2 regions of the Anaerotruncus sp. genome follow, and region 2 is predicted to be linked to the other one. Evidence: riboswitches for the same ligand, from Rfam matches in the RefSeq annotation. Region 2 holds a riboswitch; the other holds the start of a gene.
The links. A riboswitch is a leader RNA that binds a small molecule or an ion and turns the genes downstream of it on or off. The one in region 2 is predicted to bind cyclic di-GMP.
Positions count from the first base shown of each region.

Region 1: it holds a riboswitch for cyclic di-GMP, as region 2 does, so the genes downstream of both, ACZO3G_RS09475 (hypothetical protein) here and ACZO3G_RS05755 (ICP22 family protein) in region 2, are expected to answer to the same signal.

Region 1 covers NZ_DBMDHH010000030.1:23,170-33,962, forward strand. The annotation lists gene ACZO3G_RS09435 (hypothetical protein) at 1-314, opposite strand, end outside; gene ACZO3G_RS09440 (YabP/YqfC family sporulation protein) at 420-719, shown strand; gene ACZO3G_RS09445 (sporulation protein YqfD) at 873-2,096, shown strand; gene ACZO3G_RS09450 (PhoH family protein) at 2,249-3,217, shown strand; gene ybeY (rRNA maturation RNase YbeY) at 3,214-3,726, shown strand; gene ACZO3G_RS09460 (diacylglycerol kinase family protein) at 3,716-4,195, shown strand; gene era (GTPase Era) at 4,276-5,181, shown strand; gene ACZO3G_RS09470 (Na/Pi cotransporter family protein) at 5,522-7,162, shown strand; cyclic di-GMP riboswitch class I at 7,324-7,405, shown strand; gene ACZO3G_RS09475 (hypothetical protein) at 7,564-10,793, shown strand, end outside.
Region 2 covers NZ_DBMDHH010000014.1:10,855-21,647, forward strand. The annotation lists gene ACZO3G_RS05755 (ICP22 family protein) at 1-2,735, opposite strand, end outside; cyclic di-GMP riboswitch class I at 2,846-2,928, opposite strand; gene ACZO3G_RS05760 (putative ABC transporter permease) at 3,176-3,706, shown strand; gene ACZO3G_RS05765 (M24 family metallopeptidase) at 3,783-4,922, opposite strand; gene ACZO3G_RS05770 (CoA-transferase subunit beta) at 4,951-5,835, opposite strand; gene ACZO3G_RS05775 (CoA transferase subunit A) at 5,837-6,793, opposite strand; gene ACZO3G_RS05780 (CaiB/BaiF CoA transferase family protein) at 6,804-7,904, opposite strand; gene ACZO3G_RS05785 (TRAP transporter permease) at 7,933-9,831, opposite strand; gene ACZO3G_RS05790 (TAXI family TRAP transporter solute-binding subunit) at 9,937-10,793, opposite strand, start outside.

The DNA of each region.
Region 1 (10,793 bases), on a different contig from region 2:
AGCATGTCGGAGAGCATCCGCGCGCCGACCGGGAAGCCGCCCACGAAGCTCATGAGCAGCACCGCGCCGAGGTTTTCCGGCATGCCGATCACCCGGCGGGTAAAGCCGCTCACCGCGCGGGAGAGCACCGCCCCCGCCTGCGTTGCGGCGATCAGCCCCGCGAGGATCATAAACGGGAAAAGGGAGGGGATGATGACCGCCGCGCAGCTCCCGAGCCCCGCGCGTACCCCCTCCGACACCTCCTTGGTCTTCCATAAAAGCCCGACGGCGGACGCCGCCGCGGACGCCGCCAACAGGTATTTTGCGCATTTCACGCGCCCACACCCCCGATTACATAAAAAACCGCTTTTTATAATATCTATGTACTGGTCCCCCGGCGGATGCACCCAAATTTGCCGCGGGGAGATGGGGGAAAATCGATGTTCGGAAGGAAGAAAGGGAAAAAGGAACGCTATTCGATCGCGGACGCGGTGTCCCGCACCCTCGAGCTGCCGGTCGACGTGCTCGAAGGGCTGCCGCAGCTGGAGCTGCTCGGCAACCGCGAAGCCTATATCGAGCACTGCCAGGGGGTGCTCGAATACAACGACCAGATCGTCCGGCTCAACACCGGGAGGATGATCCTCAAGTTCACCGGCCGCCGCCTGACCCTAAAATGCCTCAGCGGAGACAGCATGACGGTGCAGGGATATTTTACCGCGCTGGAGTTCTCCACGGTCTGAATCGTTTGACAGGCGGAGCCGGGAAGCCGGCGCTTCATACCGGACCCCGCCATTTCGCATACGGCATGTTGGAGAGGCGCGGCGGGCGGAGAACCCGCCGCAGCGGCCCCTCAGCTTGCCGAAATGATTTTCGACAAGCTGAGGGGTGGTTTTTTGCTGTTTATCCGGTTCCTGCGCTACCTGCGCGGGCATGTCAAATTTTTTGCGCGGTCGGGTTCCTTCGAGCGCCTCATCAACCTCTGCGCCCACCACCGGGTCCCCCTGTGGGACTGCCGGCGGGAGGAGGCGGGATATTCGGGCCGCACCACCGTGGACGGCTACCGGCGGATGCGCCCGCTCGCCCGCAAGGCGGGGGCGGTCACCCGCGTGAAGGAGCGTCACGGGCTGCCCTTCCTGCTGCGCCGCTACCGCCGCAGGATCGGCGTGGCCGCCGGCGCGGCGCTCTTCATCGCCTTCTTCGCCGTCACCCAGCAGTTCGTGTGGGTGGTCGAGGTACAGGGGAACGAGCGGGTGGACAGCCAGGTGCTGCTCCAGGCGCTCGAGGAGCTCGGAGTCAGGCGGGGCGTCCTCAAAAGCGGGCTCGACGCGCGGGAGATCCAGCTCGAGGTCCAGCTCAAGGTGGACGATCTCTCATGGGCGGCGCTCAACATCCGCGGCACCACCGCGACGCTGCTCGTGCGGGAACGCACCGTGCCGCCCCAGAAGATCGACACCAAAGTGCCCGCCAACGTCGTGGCGGCGCGGGACGGCCAGATCGTCAGCATGGCGGTCACGGACGGCCGGGCGGCCGTACAGAAGGGGGACGCCGTCCGGGAGGGGGAGATCCTCGTGAGCGGCGTCTTTGAGGACCGCTGGGGGCTCAACCACCTGCTGCGTGCCAACGCCAAGGTCATCGCGCGCGTCCCCGAGAGCCTCGCCGTCGAGGTGCCGCTCACCCAGTCGCGCGCGGTGCCGTCCGGGCGGGTGGTCAAGCGCCGCTACCTCGAGCTGCCGGGGGTGCGCCTGCCCCTCTTCCTCTATTCGGGGCTGGACGGGGAGTACAAGGTGGAGAAGGTGACCCGGCCGCCCGTCCTGTTCGGCGTGGAGATGCCCTTCCCGGTGACGCGCGAAACCTACATCTTCTACGAGACGGAGGAGGAGCGGATCAGCGCCGAAACGGCGCTGCGCATCGCCGAGCGGCAGCTCGCCGCGAAGGAGCGGGGCGCGTGGGCGTCCGGCACGGTGGTCAAGCGGGAGGTCTCGGCCAAAACGGAGGGCGGCAGGGTCGTGCTGACGGGGGAATACCTCGTGGAGATGGACATCGCCCGGCAGGTGGAAATCCCGGTGTTCGACCGCACAGGACAGGGGGAAAAGGCTCTGCGCGAGGGAGGCTACTAGGGATTTTGGCGCGTTTCCAAAGAAACTGGGAAAGTTTCACAAAATATTCATAAAGAACTGTGGAAACTGCTTGTTATTTGCGTGAAGATTTGCTATACTAAATCGTGGATGATTTTGGGGATTTCCAATAGAAAAAGGATGGAAAAAAACGAATGATCGAACAACTGGTGAATATCGACCGGATGGAGCACGCGCTGGCGCTGTTCGGGAGCTTCGATGAGAACGTCAGGCTCATCGAGCAGGAATACAGCGTCACGGTGACCTGCCGCGGCACCGAAATCAAGGTGTTCGGCGACGAGGAGGGCGTCTCCCTGGCGGTACGCGCCATCACCGGGCTGCTCTCCCTCATCAACAAGGGGGAGTCGCTCACCGAACAGAACATCCGCTATGTCATGGCGATGGTCAGCGAGGGGCGCGAGGACAAGGTCGCGGCGCTCGCGGACGACGTGGTGTGCATCACCACGACGGGCAAGCCGATCAAGGCCAAGACCCTCGGGCAGAAGCGGTACGTCGAGGCGATCCGCGACAACACGATCACCATCGGCGTCGGCCCCGCCGGCACCGGCAAGACCTACCTCGCCGTGGCCATGGCGGTGCGCGCCTTCCGCGCGCACGAGATCAACCGCATCATCCTGACGCGCCCCGCCGTCGAGGCGGGGGAGAAGCTCGGCTTTCTGCCGGGCGACCTCCAGAACAAGGTCGACCCCTACCTGCGTCCGCTTTACGACGCGCTTTTTGATATGCTCGGCGCCGAGAACTACCAGAAATATGTCGAGCGCCAGAACATCGAGGTCGCCCCGCTCGCCTACATGCGCGGGCGCACCCTCGACGACAGCTTCATCATCCTCGACGAGGCCCAGAACACCACGCCCGAGCAGATGAAGATGTTCCTCACCCGGCTGGGGTTCAATTCCAAAGCCATCATCACCGGGGACGTGACCCAGATCGACCTGCCGGACGCCAGGCGTTCGGGCCTTCTGGAAGCGGTCAAGGTGCTGAAGAACGTGGATGACATCGCCATCCTTCATTTCACCGAGAAAGACGTCGTGCGCCACCGCCTGGTACAGGCGATCATCAAGGCGTACGAGCGGTATTACGAGGAGGGTAAACGCAACAGATGACCGAAAGTATCAAGGTGCTCATCACCAACCGCCAGAAGGACGTGAAGATCCCCAGCGGCATCCGGCTGCTCATCCGCCGCTGCTGCCACGCGGTGCTGGCCGCCGAGCAGTTCGGCGACAGCGCGGAGGTCAGCGTCAGCTTCGTGAATAACGAACAGATCCGCCAGCTTAACAACGAGTTCCGCCAAAAGGACACGGCCACCGACGTGCTCTCCTTCCCGCTCGGGCAGGACGGCGTCTACGACCGCAACCTCGAGACGGGCGCGCTCCAGCTCGGCGATATCGTCATCTCGATCGAAAAGGCCGTCGAACAGGCCCGTATCTACGGCCACTCCCTCCAGCGGGAGATCGGCTTTCTGACCGTGCATTCGATGCTCCACCTGCTCGGCTACGACCACGAGTCGGGCGGGCTCGAGATGGTGCGGATGCGCGAGAAGGAGGAGAGCGTGCTCTCGAGCCTCGGATTGCAGCGGGACGGCAGCTATGTGCTGACCGAAGATGAAATCTAAGCTCGCCGCCCTCGCCCGCAGCTTTCGCTGGGCGGGCTGCGGCGTGCGCCACTGCGTTTTGCACGAGCGCAACTTCCGCATCCACCTGGCCGCCGCGCTCTTCGTGTTCTGGCTGGCCGGGGCGCTGCGCGTGGAGGCCGCGGGCTTCGGGCTGCTGTCCCTCGCGGCCGGCGGCGTGCTCGCCGCCGAGATGCTCAACACCGCCGTCGAGGCGGCCGTCGACCTCGCCAGCCCCGGCAGGCATCCGCTCGCGAAGCTCGCCAAGGACGTTTCGGCCGGCGCGGTGCTCGTCATGGCGCTCGCGAGCGTCGGGGTCGGGTTCGCCGTGCTCTGGCGCCCGGAGGGGCTGCTCGCGCTCTGGCGCGCGCTGCTCGCGCACTGGCAGCCGAAGGTGCTGCTCGTGATCTATCTTGCCCTCGCGGCCTGGTTTGTGTTCGGGTTCGGCGGGGAGAAACAGACGCCGGCGTAGACCGCCGGCGCATTTTTGCGCCGCGCCGTAAAGGGCGGAAAAACTGGACGCGCCCCACAGGGGCGGGGAGGAGAAGCATTTTGACCGAACCGGAATACAGCACCAAATCGGCGTTCGTCGCCATCGTCGGACGCCCCAACGTGGGAAAATCGAGCCTGCTCAACGCCCTGATCGGGGAGAAGGTGGCGATCGTCTCGGACAAGCCCCAGACCACCCGCACCCGCATCACCGGCGTGCTGACGAGGGGGGAGACCCAGTTTGTCTTCATTGACACGCCGGGGCTCCACAAGCCCCGCACGCGGCTGTCGGAATACATGGTGAAGCAGGTCAGCGACAGCGTCGCGGACGTGGACGTCGCCCTGCTCGTCGTCGAGCCGCAGGGGGAGATCGCCCCCGCCGAGCGAGACCTCATCGCCTCCTTCCGGGCGCAGCGGATTCCCGCGGTCCTCGTCGTCAACAAGATCGACACCCTCGCCAACAAGGAGAAGCTGATGCCCCGCATCCTCGCCTTTACAAAGGAGTACGAGTTTTCCGCCGTCGTGCCGATCTCCGCGCTCACCCGCGACGGGGTGGACGCGGTGCTCGGGGAGCTCGAGGCGTTCGCCGCGCCCTCCCCCTTCTTCTTCGACGCGGACACGCTGACCGACCAGCCCGAACGGGTGATCGTGGCCGAGATCGTGCGGGAAAAGCTCCTGCGCAACCTGCGCGACGAGATCCCGCACGGCACCGCCGTGTCGGTGGAATCGATGAAGGAGCGGGAGGGGCAGGACCTCGTCGACATCGAGGCGCAGATCTACTGCGAGCGGGAGAGCCACAAGGGGATGATCATCGGCAAGGGCGGCGAGATGCTCAAGCGGATCGCCACCCAGGCGCGGCAGGACATCGAACGGTTCCTCGGCTGCCGGGTCAACCTCAAATGCTGGGTCAAGGTGCGCGAGGACTGGCGCAACCGGGAGAACGTCATCCGGTCGCTCGGCTACAACTGAGCCGCGCGTCGGTTTGAAAAACGAACAGGAGGCCCCGCGGGGACGGACAACCGTCCCCGCGGGGCCTCTTTCGCCGCCGTGTAAAATCTGCGTAAAATTTGCGGCGGAACCCTTGTGCTCCCCGGCGCGATCTTTTATAATGGGTTGCGAATCGCGGTGAAAAGGGGGGGACGTTCCGCATGGAAGCGGCTGCGCCGTCCGGAGCATCCGCCCGGATACCGGGACTAAAGAGGCATGACCCGCGTCCGGCGCCGGACGCGCGCCATGCCTTTGGAATGTTTCATCCCCGCCCTGCCGGCGGATTCGGGAAGGAAGTAAAGAGAGAAGGAGCGTGCCGCGCGTGAAGGTGGCGGATATCCTGGGGCTTCTGGGAGGCCTGGCGCTGTTTTTATACGGGATGCAGATGATGAGCTCGGGGCTCGAGGCGGCGGCGGGCAACCGCATGAAGCGGATTTTGGAGCGGTTGACGAGCAACCGCCTGCTGGGGGTCGCGGTCGGCGCGGGCATCACGGCGGTGATCCAGTCCTCCTCCGCGACCACCGTCATGGTCGTGGGCTTTGTCAATTCGGGCATGATGACCCTGCGGCAGGCCGTGTGGATCATCATGGGGGCGAACGTCGGCACCACCATCACCGGCCAGCTCATCGCGCTCGATGTGGGCGCGCTGGCCCCGCTCTTCGCCTTCTGCGGCGTGACGCTGGTCGTGTTCATGAAGCGGGCGGTCTTTCACCACTACGGGCAGATCGTCGCGGGGCTGGGCATCCTCTTCATCGGGATGGAGATGATGAGCTCCTCCATGATGCCGCTGCGGGATTCGGAGGCGTTCGTCAGCCTCATGACCCGCTTTGGCAACCCGCTGCTGGGGATCCTGGCCGGGGCGCTTTTCACCGCCGTCATCCAATCCTCCTCAGCGTCGGTGGGGATCCTCCAGGCGCTGGCGGACAGCGGGCTCATCGGCCTGCCGAGCGCGGTTTACGTCCTCTTCGGCCAGAACATCGGCACCTGCATCACCGCGGTGCTGGCCTCGATCGGCACCGGGCGCAACGCGAAGCGCGCCACCGTCATCCACCTGCTCTTCAACCTGATCGGGACGAGCATCTTCACCGTGGTCTGCATGACGTTCCCGCTCACGCAGTTTATCGAGGCGCTGACCCCCGGCAGCCCGGCGGCCCAGATCGCCAACATGCACACCCTCTTCAACGTTGCGACCACCCTGCTCCTGCTCCCGCTGGGCACCTGGCTCGCGAAGCTCGCGGTGCGCATCCTGCCCGAGCACGTCTCGGAGGACGCCGCGCTGCAAAAGCTGCTCTACATCAAGCCGGTGGAGGCGTCGCCGGAATACCAGATGGGCAACTCCGCCATTGCGATCAACGGCGTCTGGCGGGAGCTCGGACGGATGGCCGACATGGCCCGCGGCAACGTGGAGCAGAGCTTCCTCGCCGTGCTGGACGGCGATTCCCGCCGGTTGGCGGAGGTCGAACGCACCGAGGAATACATCGACTACCTCAATAAGGAAATATCAAAGTACATCTCGCGCATCATCGTTTACGAGGCAAACGAGCGGGACTCGATGACGATCAGCGCCTTTTTCAAGATCAGCGGCAACCTCGAGCGGATCGGCGACCACGCCGTCAACATCTGCGAGTACACGAAGCTGCTGGAGGAAAAGCGGATTTCCTTTTCCGAGCAGGCGCGGGGCGAGATCGCACAGATGAGAGAGGTGAGCCTGCGAGCCATCGGCCTGCTTCGAGAGCTGGACGGCGTTTCCGTCGAACGCCTGTCCGAAATTTCCGCCTTTGAGCAGAAGATGGACGACATGACCCTCGCGTTCCGGCAGAACCAGATTCGGCGGATGCACGAGGGAGTCTGCTCGGACGAGGCGTGCATCCTCTATTCCGAGATGCTGACCGATTTCGAGCGGATCGGCGACCACATCCTCAACATTGGGCAGGAGCTCGCCTCGGCCGGTTTTCCGCGCTGAGAGGCGATCCATCCGTCCGGCTTTCCGCGTATGCGCGCGGAAAGCCGGTTTTTTATGTTTTAAACCACAAAAAAGGAGGCAATTTGCAAGTATTTCCACCAAATTTCAAAAAAATAACTGTACAAAGGTCATACTATATGTTATAGTATGGGTAACAAAAAATGAATATTTGGCAAAACTATTGAAAGATAGTGACGCAAAGCCATGGGTCTAAACCGTAGGGTATGACAGCCGGTTGCCGCACAGCCTCCCTAGGGGGGCTTTCTGTACGACTGCCGTCGAGGCGGTCGTATTCTTTTATTGGGAGAAAAAAACGGTCACACCGTCTCCCCCGGCCGCGGCCCAAAGAAATTCCGGACAGATCCGATTCGGACAAAGATATTTTTCTAGGAGGGCATATCATGAAAAAGAACTGGATTCGCTTGCTGACGATGTTGCTTGCGGCCATGCTCATCCTCACGATGAGCGGCGTTGTCAGCCTTGCGAACGACGACCAGCCCGTCACCGGTGACGGCGTATCGGATGTATCCGATACGATCAGTCCTGTGAAGACGGAAGAAGAGCCGTCCGTGGACGAGAGCTCCACAGGCGCGAGCTCAGAGGATGAAGGCTCCAAGGGCCCGAGTTCCGAGGACGTAAGCTCCGAGGGTTCGAGCTCCGAGGACGCAAGTTTCAAGGACGCAAGCTCCGAGGATTCGAGCTCCAAGGATGCAAGCTCCGAGGACATAAGCTCCGAGGAATGCACCTGCGGCGCCGCCGAGGGCGAGGTACATAAGGAGGGCTGCCCGCTCTACACGGAGCCCGAGGAGAAGCCCTCAGAGGCGGTCCAGGCGGTCATCGACATGATCGAGGCGCTCCCGGACGCCGGCACAGTCGCCAACTATGAGCCAGCGGTCGATCTTCCCGAGGACGACGAGGGATACAACGACGCCTATAATGAGGCGTATTCGGCGTACCTGGAGGAAGCGAAGGAGAATTACGCCGCCGCGCAGGAGGCGTACAACGCGCTGACCGACGAGGAAAAAGCGGAGATCCCGGAGGAACTGACCGGAAAACTGGCTGACTTTGCCGGTTTTATCGCCATGCTCGGGCAGGCGAACACGCTTGAATTGGACCCCGCCTTGGGCGACGGCAGTTGCGATGCGGTCGATATCTATATGGCGGCCACGGAAGAGGGTCTGGATAGCGCGAACCCGATAGAGACCAAGACAGAACCTTCCGCGAGTCATCCCATCACCAACAGCAGGACGTTTGATTTCCCGAATGACCTGCTGGGCGACAATGAATACCTGTACGTAAAAGTTGTAAAAAAGCAGGCGGATATCTACAACCACGACATTGGGAAAGTCGATATCGGATGGGAACCCAATGGGTTTACCTATGAAATCAATGGAATCGCCCCTGGCAATACGGTCAAAATCCCGGTGGAATACGTCAAAGGCGAATACGGGGACTACGATTACTTCCATTTCGACGTCCATTTTGCGGAACAGACGGTCGATGGTCAGAAGGTGCAGGCCCACAGCGTGTTTTACAAATCCCATCCGAACGTTTCCGGCGGTATCACTGCGGATACATTTGACGTAAAGAGCGTTATCGGGACTTATACGGCTAATGCCGGTAATGAACAGCTCGAGCTCGTGGTCGAAGAGGGCGAGGATGGAGTTCGCGCGACGCTGTCCGGGGAAGTCAATTCGCAGGGCGGCCCGGTGATCAACAAGGTCACGGTGGAACCGATTGAATTCGGCAGCGACGGGACGATCTTGGAACGTACGGTAAAAATGTCGTACAGTGTAAATTATTACTTCCACTTTGACGCGGAGGCGCGGACGCTGACGCTCAAGGAAGATGTGAAGTATCGTAAGGATGCCATTGAGACAAGCCAATACACGGATTTTTCGGGTTCTATCGCGGCGGGAACGGTGTTTACCCTGACTCGTGCTCCCGAAGTTGCGCGGATCGGAGACACTACGTACTCTAGCCTTGAGGAGGCCGTCACGGCTCTGAACGAAACAGCGGGCAGCGATCCGGTCACTCTCCAGTTTGCAGCAGGGACCTTCTCCCCGACCGCCAACGAGCAGCTGCGCATCACGCGTGCGAACGTCGTCCTCAAGGGCGCTGCGCAGGGAAAGACGACCATCGACACGACGGCTTATTCGGTCAGCGGACAGGCCGGGCTGTTGGTACAGGCCGACAACGTCACCGTTGAGGACCTGACGATTCAGTCTTCGGCGGGCGCAGGTGTGAGCGCACTCAAATTTACGGCCATCGGGGATGGAAAGACGCTTACGCAGTTGCAGGGCGGAGCGGTCAAAAACGTCACGATCTCGAGCGGCGGACACGCGCTCAACCTGCACGGCACGGCCAACATTTCGGTAGACGGACTCACGGTTACGAAGGCGGGCAAGTGCGCCATCGCCGTGGCGAGCACCACTGGCCTGACCATTTCCAACACTACGACCTGCGAGGAAGGCTGGGCCAGCATCGGGATCATGTATGCGGATGGGGCCGCATATAAAGTGCCGTCCGTTATAACGATCGGAAGTGGAAACAACTTCCAGAATAAGCTGATCTACTCCGAACGCCCATCGGCGGCAGCCGGCGGAGTGGATAAGCTCTCCGGACTGACCGGTTGGATGAAGACGACCTCGGAGAATGGCGCTTGGGCGCTGACGCCCGGCGTTGCTGTCGCGAAGATCGGGACTTCGGAATACGCGAGCCTTGCCGCGGCGATCACTGACGCCGTAAGCGGCGACACAATCACGCTTCTGGGGGACACAGCCGAGGATGTCGTCATCCCCGCCGGAAAGACGCTGACGCTCGACCTCGGCGGAAAAACGCTTACCAATGTGAGCAACCATACGATCATCAATAAGGGGAACCTGACGGTTACCGGCGGAGGCAAGATCGACAACCTGACCCACCAGAGAACGCCGCTGTTTAACGACGCGGGCGCCACCATGACGGTGGGGAATGTCCAGGTGGACAGGAGTAAAGAGGCGGGTTCGAGCGCCACGGAATCCGGCGGCAACTCCTACTATTACATCCTGAATCACGGCACAATGATCATTGACGGCGCGCAGGTTCGTTCCAACGGCTGCTATTCCAGCCTCATTTCCAACGGCTGGCAGAGCCCGACACAGAACTCGGGCAAAAGCAACTCCGTCATGACGGTCAAGAGCGGTTCCTTCTCGGTGACCTTTGCGTCGGGCGGCCTGTACGTGCTCAAGAACGATGACTACGGCGTCATGACGGTTGAGGGCGGAACCTTTACCGCGGGAAACACGGAAGGCGGCGTCGTGCTGAACTGGAACGATCTCACCATTAAAGGGGGAACCTTTAACGGCGGCGAGAAGGCGGCGATCGTCAACGCTGTCGAAGCGGACGGGGACGGGTACCCGACGCATCCCGACTATGAAAAGGGAACCATCCAGATCAAAGGCGGCACTTTTAATGGAAGCATTGGAAACCATGCAAGCTATCCCGCCGGCAAAATTTCTGCCGTCGGCGGAAGTTATGACAGGGTGCTCGATGCACAATATGTCGCGGAAGGCTACTCCTGTGTAGCGGAAAACGGCCGCTATATCGTCTCCATCACTGACGACGGGATCGCCAAGGCTGTGGATGAGGC
Region 2 (10,793 bases):
ATCACCCCGTGCTCCTTCAGCAGACGGATGATCCCCGCCGGCACGGTCTGTTCCGACCGCGCGTTGACCCGCACCGTCTGCCCCTCGGGCGCGGACCGGATCAGCCGCTCGACGGACGGCCAGATGGATTCCGCCGAGCCGGAGCCGGAGCCGGACGAATGATGCCCGGAGCCGCCGGACGGGCGGGACTCCTCCGATTCGGTGTAGGCCAGCACATAGAGGGAAAAGCGGTCGGTCAGGACGGTTACGGTTTTCGGGTCGTTGTCCGTATCCGGAAGCCGCGTGTAGGAAAGGCTTCCGTCCGGCTGCTCATGCGCGCGGATGACCGTGAACGTACGCTCATAGCCCGCCTGCGGGAGCAGGTCCTCCGGAAGCTCGATAACGAGCGGGATCGGCGCGATGGTTTCCGGGACGGCCTGCGGCGCCGCGTTGCCGACCTTTTTGAAGAGCTGGATGTCGAGGCTCGCGCCGATCGTCTCCCCCTGGAGGCTGCCCGCGAGTTCCGCCTCCACGTCGGCGGCCAGCGCGGTCTTTTCCACCTTGGGATAGATCTTCACCGTCGTGCCGTTCTGGACCTGCTCCTGCTCCCTATCGGTCAGGACGCTCGAGGCGATGTGGGAAGCCTGCTCCTGCGGCAGCTCCGTCTTCGGCGCGCCGTCGGCGATCTCCGAGTCGATGATCACATCCCCCGAGGCGAGGTTTCCGATCGTCCAGGCGGCCAGGTTTCCCTCCTGGGAAAAGCCGAGGTCGAATCCGCTGCCGGCAAACCACCCCGCGGGAACCGTTTCATTGTCGTCCGCCTCATAGGAGACGGCGACGTCCCCATTGTTCCAGCCGCTTCCGAGAAGTTCGAGGGAGACCGCGTCGTCGTCGGCTCCCGTCTTTGTGAAAAAGCCCTTCAGGTCGAGCCGGTCGGTCAAGCGGATCGTATCGAAATGCGCCACGCCGACGATCTGGCTGTTTCCTTCGTACAGGGTCAGCGACGCGCTTCCGGTCCCCGACGGGACAGGCATGTCTCCCCGCAGGTTTCCGCCGAGGATCATTTCAGCCTCGCTGTCCGAAACGGTGATGTCGCAGCGGTCCGTCACCGAGGCGTCGCCGCCCGTGCTGTCGGTCCCGCCGATCACGGTGCAGAAATATTCATTCTCCGGGAAAACCGCGGGATGATGATCCCCCTTCACGCGGTCCAGGGTCAGTTCGACGGAACCGACGGCCGCGTTCGCGCCGGCGCCCGCATCGCCCCCGCCATAGATGCCGCCCGGAATCAGGCAGTCCTCCAGGAGCATGGTCACGCTCCCCACCGACGCGTCGGAACCCGTCCCCGAGGCCGTTCCGCCGCCGTAAAACACCGCCGCGGCGGGACTTCCCCATTGGTCCGCGACCGGCGCTTTCGAGCCCGAAACGGTCAGCTCCACCCGGCCGATCGAGGCGTTGCCCCCGCCGCTGGCGTCGCCGCCGCCAAGCACATAGGCATAAAGATTGGGGCAGTCCTCGATCAGCGTCCGGGCCGTCCCCGATACGGAGGCGTCCCCCTTGCTGGCCTGCCCGCATTCGTAGCTCATCATCTCGGAGGTCCCGACCGTGCAGTCGATGCTTTCCGCCGTCGCGGAGGCGGATGCTCCGCTGGCGTAACCGCCGCTGTAGACCTCCCGCACGTCAAGGCCGGTGAGGCGCATGCTGATGGGGCCGTTCACGTCGGCCGCCGCCCCGCCCGACGTCGCGGTCGCGTAACCGCCTCCGCGTACACTGTAGGTCGCGCCCCCCTCCAGCACCTTCAGGGAGACGGCGCCGACCGAGGCGTCCGCTCGGTTTCCGCCGTTGGAATAGGCGTAACCGCCGCCATAGATATAGTGGCCCTTATTGGTAAAGCCTTCCCCCGGGAGAGAGCCGTAGGCCCGGCTTTCGGTGCGCGCGGTCCCCGCGACCCGGGCGCTGGCATCGCCGTTTTTGGCCTCCGCATAGCCGCCGCCGTAGGTTTTTACAAGGATTTCCCCGGCGGTCTCAATCTTTGTATCGCCGCTCACGTCGGCGGAATGGCTGCCGTCCGAATAACCGCCGCCATAGACGGCGCTCACCGGAACGCCGTCCAGCGTGACGCTGGTGTCCCCATCGACGTCGCGGTTCTTGCCGCCCCCGAAGACGGTTTTGCCTCCGGGAGAGGGAAGCTCCAGCTTCCCGTCCGTCCCGTAGAAGATGTAGCACGCGCCGTCCTCCTCGCCGATGATGATGGCGGCCCCGTTGGCGTAGACGCGGTTCCCGTCAATTTCCGGAACGGGACCGTCCTCCTCGGAAAGCGCGGCGACCGCGGCTTCCTCCTCCACGGGCTCCAGTCCGTCCTCATCCCCCGGCTGTTCCTCTCCGGGGAGCTCGTCCCCGGGAGTTTCCTCCGGCGGGTCCGTCCGCCCGCTTTCGTCCGGGACTTCCGGGTCCGTCACCGAGTCGGCGGGCCCGCCGTCTCCCGGCGTCTCTTCCCCGCCGTCCCCGGAATCCGCATCTCCCGGGAGTTCGGCGGGCGGGTCCTCTTCATCCGTTTCCGGTTCGCCGGGTTCTTCCGCGCCGCCCGTCTCCGGGACTTCCGTGGAAGGGGGCTCCGGGTCGGGGACCGGGTCCGCCTCCACGGTTTCACGCGGCTCTTCCCCGGGCTGCCCGTCCGCGGCGAACAGGGGGAGGCTGCCTCCCCACAGCAGAACGACTGCCGTAAGAAGCGCCAGAATCCCTTTCATCTTGGTTTTCATACAAACTACCCTCTCTAATAAAATACTGCAAAAAAAATACGCACCTCATTTTTCAATGATAAAATGCGCAGTCATACATAAGCAACGCCCCCGGGCTCCGGGAGCAGATGTGCTGCAACTGGCTGTCATCGCTTACGCATTAGACCCTATAGCTTTGCGTCCCTGCCTTTAGGCAGGTTTGCCCAATATGGAATTGTCACAAATTTTTTTGATGCTTCGAAATGATAAATTCTGTGTTACTTATAAATATATACCTTATTTTGCGGAATGTCAACGCGGTTTTTTATGAAAGATCTCCCAAATCGGCCGCCGGGCCCCAATTGGGAAAATTTCCTCCGCGGCTTCCCTTCCCGCCCGGAATCTGTCATAATGGGACTATCTTTCCGTGCTTCCGCCCCGCCCGCCGGGAGGGGCGGGAGCACGCAAAAAGGAGGGCCGGGATGCTGGTCAAAGCCGAACGGTATTTTCTCTGCTTCCTGTCATACTCCGTTCTCGGATGGCTGTACGAGGTATTTCTCGAGGTCGTCGTATACCGGTGGGGCTTCTCCAACCGGGGCGTCCTCTTCGGGCCCTACTGCCCGATCTACGGGGTGGGCGCCCTGGTGCTGGTCCTCTCCCTGCGAAGGCTGCGGGATCGCGACATCCGCATCGGGAAGCTGCCGGTCACGCCCCTGCTCGTCTTCGCGTCGGCCGGGGCCATCGCGACGGTGATCGAGCTCATCGGCAGCTACGTCATGGAATTCACGACGGGCGGCTGGATGTGGGACTACCGCGCGTACCCGCTGAATTTTCAGGGGCGGATCGCGCTCAATCCGAGCGTCCGGTTTGGGCTCGGCGGCCTCGTTATCCTCTACCTTCTCCAACCGTTGCTGGAGCGCGCGGCGCGCAGGCTGCCCGGCAGGGCCCTCGCCCTCCTGAGCGGTTCCCTCGCGGGGCTGATGCTTTTGGACGCCGCCGTGACCTTCTTTTGAGGCGGATTCCGGAAGGCGCAGTGAGGGACGCGGCCGGTGCAAATAAAAAAGAGCCGGTGGAACCGGCTCTTTTTTCTTATTTGATCGGGATGCAGACGAGTCCCAGCGGGAATTTGGTGAGCAGCTCGAGCTTCCTCTCCTTGACGCAGACGATATACTCGAGCGTAAAGGCGAAGTCCTCGTTGAGGTCGTAGATGTGGGAGTTGACGGAGATGAGCGTGTTGGGCTTCAGGATCACATCCTCGTCGTCCATGAAGTAGGGCGGCAGGTGGCCCGTACCGATGCCGTGTCCGAGGGGCACCGAACCGTTGTCCGGGTATCCCGCCTGCGCCAGCCGGTCGTGGTACCAGTGCTCGATCTCCTTAGTGGAGGCCCCCGGCACCAGCTTGGCGTTCAACTCGGGGATGATCCCCTCGATGGTATCGGTCATCTTGCGGAACTCCCTGCTCGGCTCGCCGAAGCACCAGGTGCGGAAGGTGTCGGTGCGGTACTCGTGCCAGACGGGATGAAAGTCGGTGTAGAAAACGTCGTTCCGGCGCAGGATCTTCCCCGAGGGCAGGTGGTCGCCGCCGCCGATGCGGGCGCCGAAGTTGCACTGGTTGGGGGTGTAATACCAGGTGGCGCCCAGGCGGCGCATCTCCTGCTCGCAGTGCCCCATCAGCTCCGCCTCGGTGATACCGACGCGCGCGTACTCAATGATCTTCTGCTGCGCGGCGTCGCCCATCGCGCAGACCCGGCGGGTGATCTCCAGCTCCTCCTCGTCCTTGATCATCATGATGTCGTTGATCATCTTTTCCCCGTCGACAATGGTGGCTCTGGGGAACTCCGTCTCGAGGTCGTGGTAGAGGCGGTAGGGGATGGAGGGCAGCTCCACGGCGATGGTGGCCTGCTCGCAGTCGTGCTCGTGGAGGATCTGGTTGGCGACCTCGAGGAAGGAGACCGGCTCCATGCCCGAATAGGGCGATTTCCAGAAGCGGATGTCCTTGATGTAGCCCTCATATTTGAGCCTGCGCCACTCCGCGATCGCCACCAGCAGGGTGGGCTCCTGGTCGGCCCAGACGAAGATGCAGTTCCCGAGGTTGAAGTCGTTGTGGAAGTTGCCCGACACATAGGAGTACTTCTGCTGGTGGGTGAGGATCATCACGTCGATGCCGCGTTTGCGCAGCTCCGCGCGCACCTTCTCGGCATTCCGCCGGAAGAACGAGTAATTCATCATGCTGTCACAGCTCCTTTTCCAATCCGTTTCAGTCGTACCGCTTGACAAACCGGCCCATCGGCTCGAACGAGTCGAGCATGTTCTGTAAGAACACCCCGAAATTCCCCTGCTCCCCCTCCTTGAGGATCTTTTTGCCGCTGCCGACATACATGCCCGAGGGGTCGAGCAGGCGCAGAATCTCAATCTCCTCCTCGGTGGGCGGCTCGGTCTCGCGGACGTCCGAAGAAACCTTCAGGTCCCAGGGCACCATCTCCCGGATCTCCTCCACCGACACGCCGGGATGATAGGTGGCGAGGTACATCTCCTTCGTCTCCGGGTCGAAACGGAAGGTCCCCTCGGCGGAGATGACGATCTCCGGCCCGCCGCCGGGCATCCCGTATTTTTCCCGGCACCCCGGCCCGTCAAGGTAGCCCGGCGAGGTGATGTAATCGACCTTCTCCACAAAGCAGCGCCTGGTGCTGCGCATGATGATGATCGTGCGTTTTGCGCTGGTGGCGATGTCGTTCGCCCCGCCCGAGCCGGGCAGCATGGTTTTGAGGCCGCCTGTCTCGCGGTCGAGGATCATCGTGGAGTTCACGTTGCCGTACCGGTCCACCTGCGCGCCGCCGATCACCCCAAGGTCGAGGCGGCCGTTCTGCATGTCGTTCATGATCACCTGCGAGCCGGGCAGCGCCACCGCCCGCTCGTTGACCGTGGTGTCGGTCACGCTGAACATCAGGCGGCGGGGGTTGGGATTCACGGTGCCCCACTCGGTGGTGACGACGATGTTTTTGGCGTGGGTGATCCCCGCGAGGCTCGCCGCCAGCGTCGGGATGCCGACCCCGGCGATCAGGGTCTCATAGTCGTGGATCACCTTTGCGGTGGTGACGACGAGCAGCTCGTTGAGGGTATAATCCTTCGCGTACTTTTTCACGCTACCGCACCTCCCCATATGCCAAAAACCGCTTTTCGGCGTGGTAGAGCTTCCACAGCCGCTCGTATCCGACCGTCCGGCAGTAGCCGTCCCAGTCCTCCACGCCGAAGATGTACTTGTCGCACCACTCCCGGAAGCCCTCCTCCGTCCGCCACTTTTCCAGCGTGTAGGCGCCGAAGGGGAAATCGTTGTGGTAATAGTAGTTGGAGGCGAACCAGTGCGCGCCGAAGGGTGCCTCGACGACCGCGTCCACGTTGTACTGCGGGATGATCGTCTGGTTGGGGGTGCGCCGGATCTCATCCGTGGTGACCAGCTCCTCGCAGCTCGCGATCACGTATTTCGCGCTGCGCACGAAGATGTCCGTGTTCCCGAAATGCCCGAAGAACTGTAAATTCCCCAGTTTGTCGGCCCGGTGCACATGGATGATGCACACGTCCGGCCGGGCGGCCGGGACCAGCGCGACGGGGGTTCCGCCGCCGTAGGGGTCGTCGATCACCCTGATGCGGGGGTTCTGCTCCGCGATGCTCGAGCCGATCATCGAGCGGGTCGGCAGGAAGGGCACGTTCATCGAACCGGCCAGCGCCATCAGCGCGATGCCGTAGTTGCTGTAGAACTCCATCTCGACCTCGCGGGGAATCTTCTGCTCCGCAGCGCGGCGGAAGACATAGTTGTTCCCCGCGTTGCCGCCTCCGCAGTAGGCGGTGATGATCCTTTTGACCCGCCCGAGCCCGAGCAGCGGGGCGGTGAGGCCGCTGTCGCTGTCGAGCAGCAGGGTCAGATCGGTCATCCCCTGCCGCGCGATCTCGTGCACGAGCGCGACCGAGCTGTGCTGCAGGCCGCTGAGCATCATGTCCCCGTCCCGCACGAACCGGCTGACCGCCTCCTTGGCGGTCATCACCTTGTCCCGGGACTTTTTATTTTCCACTCTGGGTGGCAGGTTGCTTTGCATCTCCCTCATATCCCTCCGATCACAGGCCGGGCCCGCCGAGGATCCCGCCGTTGTCCGCGCCGAGTTCGGGCGCGGGGCCCGGCTCCCTGAGCTCGAGTCCCTCGAACTTCACCGGGAACGCGACGAGCGGCTGCCCGTTCACCCGTTTTATCATCCCGCGGCTGACAAACTGCGGGTCGTTTTCCAGTTCCTCGATCCTGTTGACAGGCGTGACAGGTACGTCCGCCTCCCGCAGGATCTTCATCCATTCGTCCCGGTCCCTGAGCAGGAACTTTTCGTCGAGGCGCGGGTTGATCTCCGCGCGGTATTTCATCCGGTCGAACCAGCCGAGGTATTTCGGGTCCCTTCCGAGCTCCGGGTCGCCGAGCGCGTCGCACAGCCGCTGCCAGAAGTTGAGCTCCAGGCAGCCGACCGAGACGTATTTTCCGTCCCGGGTCCGGTAGGCGCCAAAGCCGCTGCGCCCCATCATGGTTCCCTTGGGCGGCATCCCCCGGTCGAAATACTCCAGGATGCGCGGCCCCATGAACGCCAGCACGCAGTCGGTCATCGACACGTCAAGGTAGGCCCCCTTCCCCGTGCGGCCGCGGTTGATGATGGCCGCGAGGACCGAGACCGCCGCGTACATGGCGGAGGTCAAATCCGCCACCTGCACGCCGCCGCCGGCGACCGGCGGCCCGTCCGGGTCCCCGGAGATGCTCAGCGCCCCGGCGATCGAGAGGTAGTTGACGTCGTGTCCCGCCAGATCGCGGTTGGGGCCGGTCTGGCCGAAGCCGGAGATCGAGCAGTAGACGACGCGGTCGTTGAGCGCCCGCACCGCCTCCCAGCCGAAGCCGAGCCGATCGAGCACGCCCGGGCGGAAGCCCTCCATCAGCACGTCGCAGTCCAGAACCAGCTTCCTGAGCGCCTCCTTCCCCCCGTCGCTCTTGAGGTCCAGCGCGACGCTCTTTTTATTGCGCCCCGCCGAGGCGAACATCCCGCCCTGGTACCGCGCGGGGTCCCCCTTGGGCGGGCGCTCCACCTTGATCACCTCCGCGCCAAAGTCCGAAAGGATCATCGAGCAGAACGGCCCGGGCAGGAAGTTGGTCAAATCTACTACGCGGACGCCTTCCAATGGCAGCAATAGACTCACTCCTATCTTCCCCGCCGCGCTACGCGGCGGGCACCTTTGGTTTTCGTTTGTACTGCGACCAGTTGATCGCGGAGATCACGGCGATGATCGCCAGCCCGACCAGGTCGCTGCCGATGCCGGGCTTGATGAGCACCAGCGCGGCAACGAGCGACATCGCCCGCAGGAACCAGTTGAGCTTCCCGAATTGATAGCCGGTCAGCCCGGCCGAAAGCGCGAAGGTCCCGAGCATGGCGGTGACGAACGCCAGCAGGATCTCTCCCGCCGAGCCGATCATCAACAGCGGCGTGCCGTAGACGAACATGAAGGGCACGATGAAGCCGCATGCCCCCACCCGCGTGGCCTGGAAGCCGGTGCGCATCGGATCGGAGCCCGCGATGCTCGCGCCCGCGTAGGCCGCCATCGCGACCGGCGGGGTGATGTTGGAGAGGCAGGCGAAGTAGAAGGCGAACATGTGCGCCGCGATGGCCGGCACGCCCATCTGTACCATGGCGGGCGCGATGAGGACCACCACGATGATATAGCAGGCGGAGGTCGGCAGGCCCATGCCCATGATGATCGAGGCGATCATGGTGAGGACCATCAGGATCGGCAGGCTGCCGTGCGACAGCTCGACCAGCATGCCCGTAAGCATCATGCCGAGCCCGGTGCGCATCAGGATGCCGATGACGATGCCCGCGCAGGCGCAGACCGCCGCGACCTCGAGCCCGCCGATCGCGCCCTCGATCATCGCGGAGACGAATTTGCGCAGGTTAATGCGGGTATGCTTGCGCAGCGCCGCCACCAGCACGACCAGCACGATGGTGAAGAAGGCGGATTTCTGCGCCGAGTAGCCGACCACACCGAGCAGGTAGATGAGCACGATGACCGGAATCACGAGGTGCCCGCTGCGCTTCATGATCTCGCCCGCCTTGGGCAGCTCGCTCTTCGGCATGCCCTTGAGCCCCGTCTTGGCGGCTTCCAGGTCGACCATGAAGAAGACCGCCGCGTAATAGAGCACGGCGGGGATGATCGCCGCCTTGACGACGTTCCAATAGGGGATCCGCAGGAAATCCGCCATGATGAACGCGGCCGCCCCCATGATCGGCGGCATGATCTGCCCGCCGGTGGAGGAGACCGCCTCCACCGCGCCCGCTACCTCGGGCCGGTAGCCGGTCTTTTTCATCATCGGGATCGTAAAGGTCCCGGTGGTGACCACGTTGGCGACCGCGCTGCCGCTGACGCAGCCCATGAGGCCGCTGGAGATGACCGCCGCCTTGGCGGGGCCGCCGCGCATGCCTCCGAAGGCCGCGTCGGCGATGTCGATAAAGAATTCTCCCGCGCCGGATACGCGCAGGAAGGCGCCGAAGAGGACGAACACCATGATAAAGTCGGCCGCGACCTGTAGGGGCGTGCCGAAGATGCCCTCTTCAGAGAGGTAGATGCTCGAAATGAACGCGCCCGGGTCCAGCCCGCGGTGCATGAGCACCCCCGGCATATAGGGGCCCGCAAAGCCGTAGATCACCAGGACGCCCACCAGGATCGGCAGCGTCCAGCCGACCTTCCGGCGGGCCGCCTCGATGACCAGAAGGGCCGCACAGACGCCCATCACCATATCAACCGCGTTGGGATTGCCGACGCGCCAGGCGATCGCCTTCTGGACCTTGATGACGTAAACAAAGACTACGACCGCGAGGATCGCGAACCCCGCGTCCAAAACAAGGGAAAGCCGCGGGTGCTTTTGGCTGGAGGGCTTGATCAAAAAGATCATCGGCAGCGCGAACGCCATCAGGGTCGCCCGCTGGGCAATGTTGGGCAGCGACCCCGAAAACGCGGTGTAAAGGAAGAAACAGGAACAGCAAAACGCAATGACCGCGATGATCTTCCCCCTGGTCCCTTTGAGCTTCTGCCCCTCCAGTACTTCTGTCAGCCAGTTCAGCATACTCATCCCTTTCTATTCAGTCTCCGGGTTTCCCTCCGCCGGCCGGCGGAGGATTGCCGGCCGGCGGAGACGGGGCCTCTTACGGTTCCCGCTGACGACCAGCGTTTATGGCAAGATGCTGATATCGAACCCGGCCTCCTTGTAGTAGCGCTCGGCGCCCGGGTGCAGCGGGAACGGGCAGTTGACCGCGGCGGTCTTTTCGTTGGTGTCCTTCCAGGCCGCGTGGATCGCGTCCAGTTCGTCCTTATGCTCGAACATGGATTTGGTGATATTGTAGACGAGCTCCTCGTCCATCGTATCCTTTACCATGAAGACGCAGCCGATGACCAGGGTGTTGACCGGCTCCTTCAGGCTGTCCACATAGCCCGCCGGAATCTGGCCGATCGTGTAGCAGGGGCTCTCCGCGTTGACCTCCTTGAGTTTCTCCATGTCCATGTCGATAAACCGGATCTTTTCGGTCGTGTCCAGCTCGATCAGACCGGGGGCCGCGCCGCCCTGCGGGAAGGTCATCATGAACGCGTCGATGTTGCCGTCCTTGAGCGCCTCCGTCTGCTGGGAGATGCCGCCCTGGTACTGGTCGACGTCCTTTTCAATGTCGATGCCGTGCGCCTTGAGGATCGCGACCGCGATTGTGTAGGCGCTGCTCCCCTGCACGCCGACCCCGAGTTTTTTCCCCTTCAGGTCCTCGATGCTGTGGACCGGGGAGCCGTCCTTGACGAGGATGCAGATGATGTTGTTGCTGAACATGGTGAGGGTGCGCAGGCTCTCATCCTTTTCCAGACCGGCCAGGCCGTGGTACTGCTGGTAGGGGATGTCCGCGGTCGCCATGCCGATCTCCATCTTTCCGCTGCGCACGAGGGTCAGGTTTTCAATGGTGGCCGCCGAAGGAGTCGCGCTTGCCTTTGCATTGGGAACATAGCTTGAAATCACGTTGGCCAGCGCGCCGCCCATCGGGTACCAGG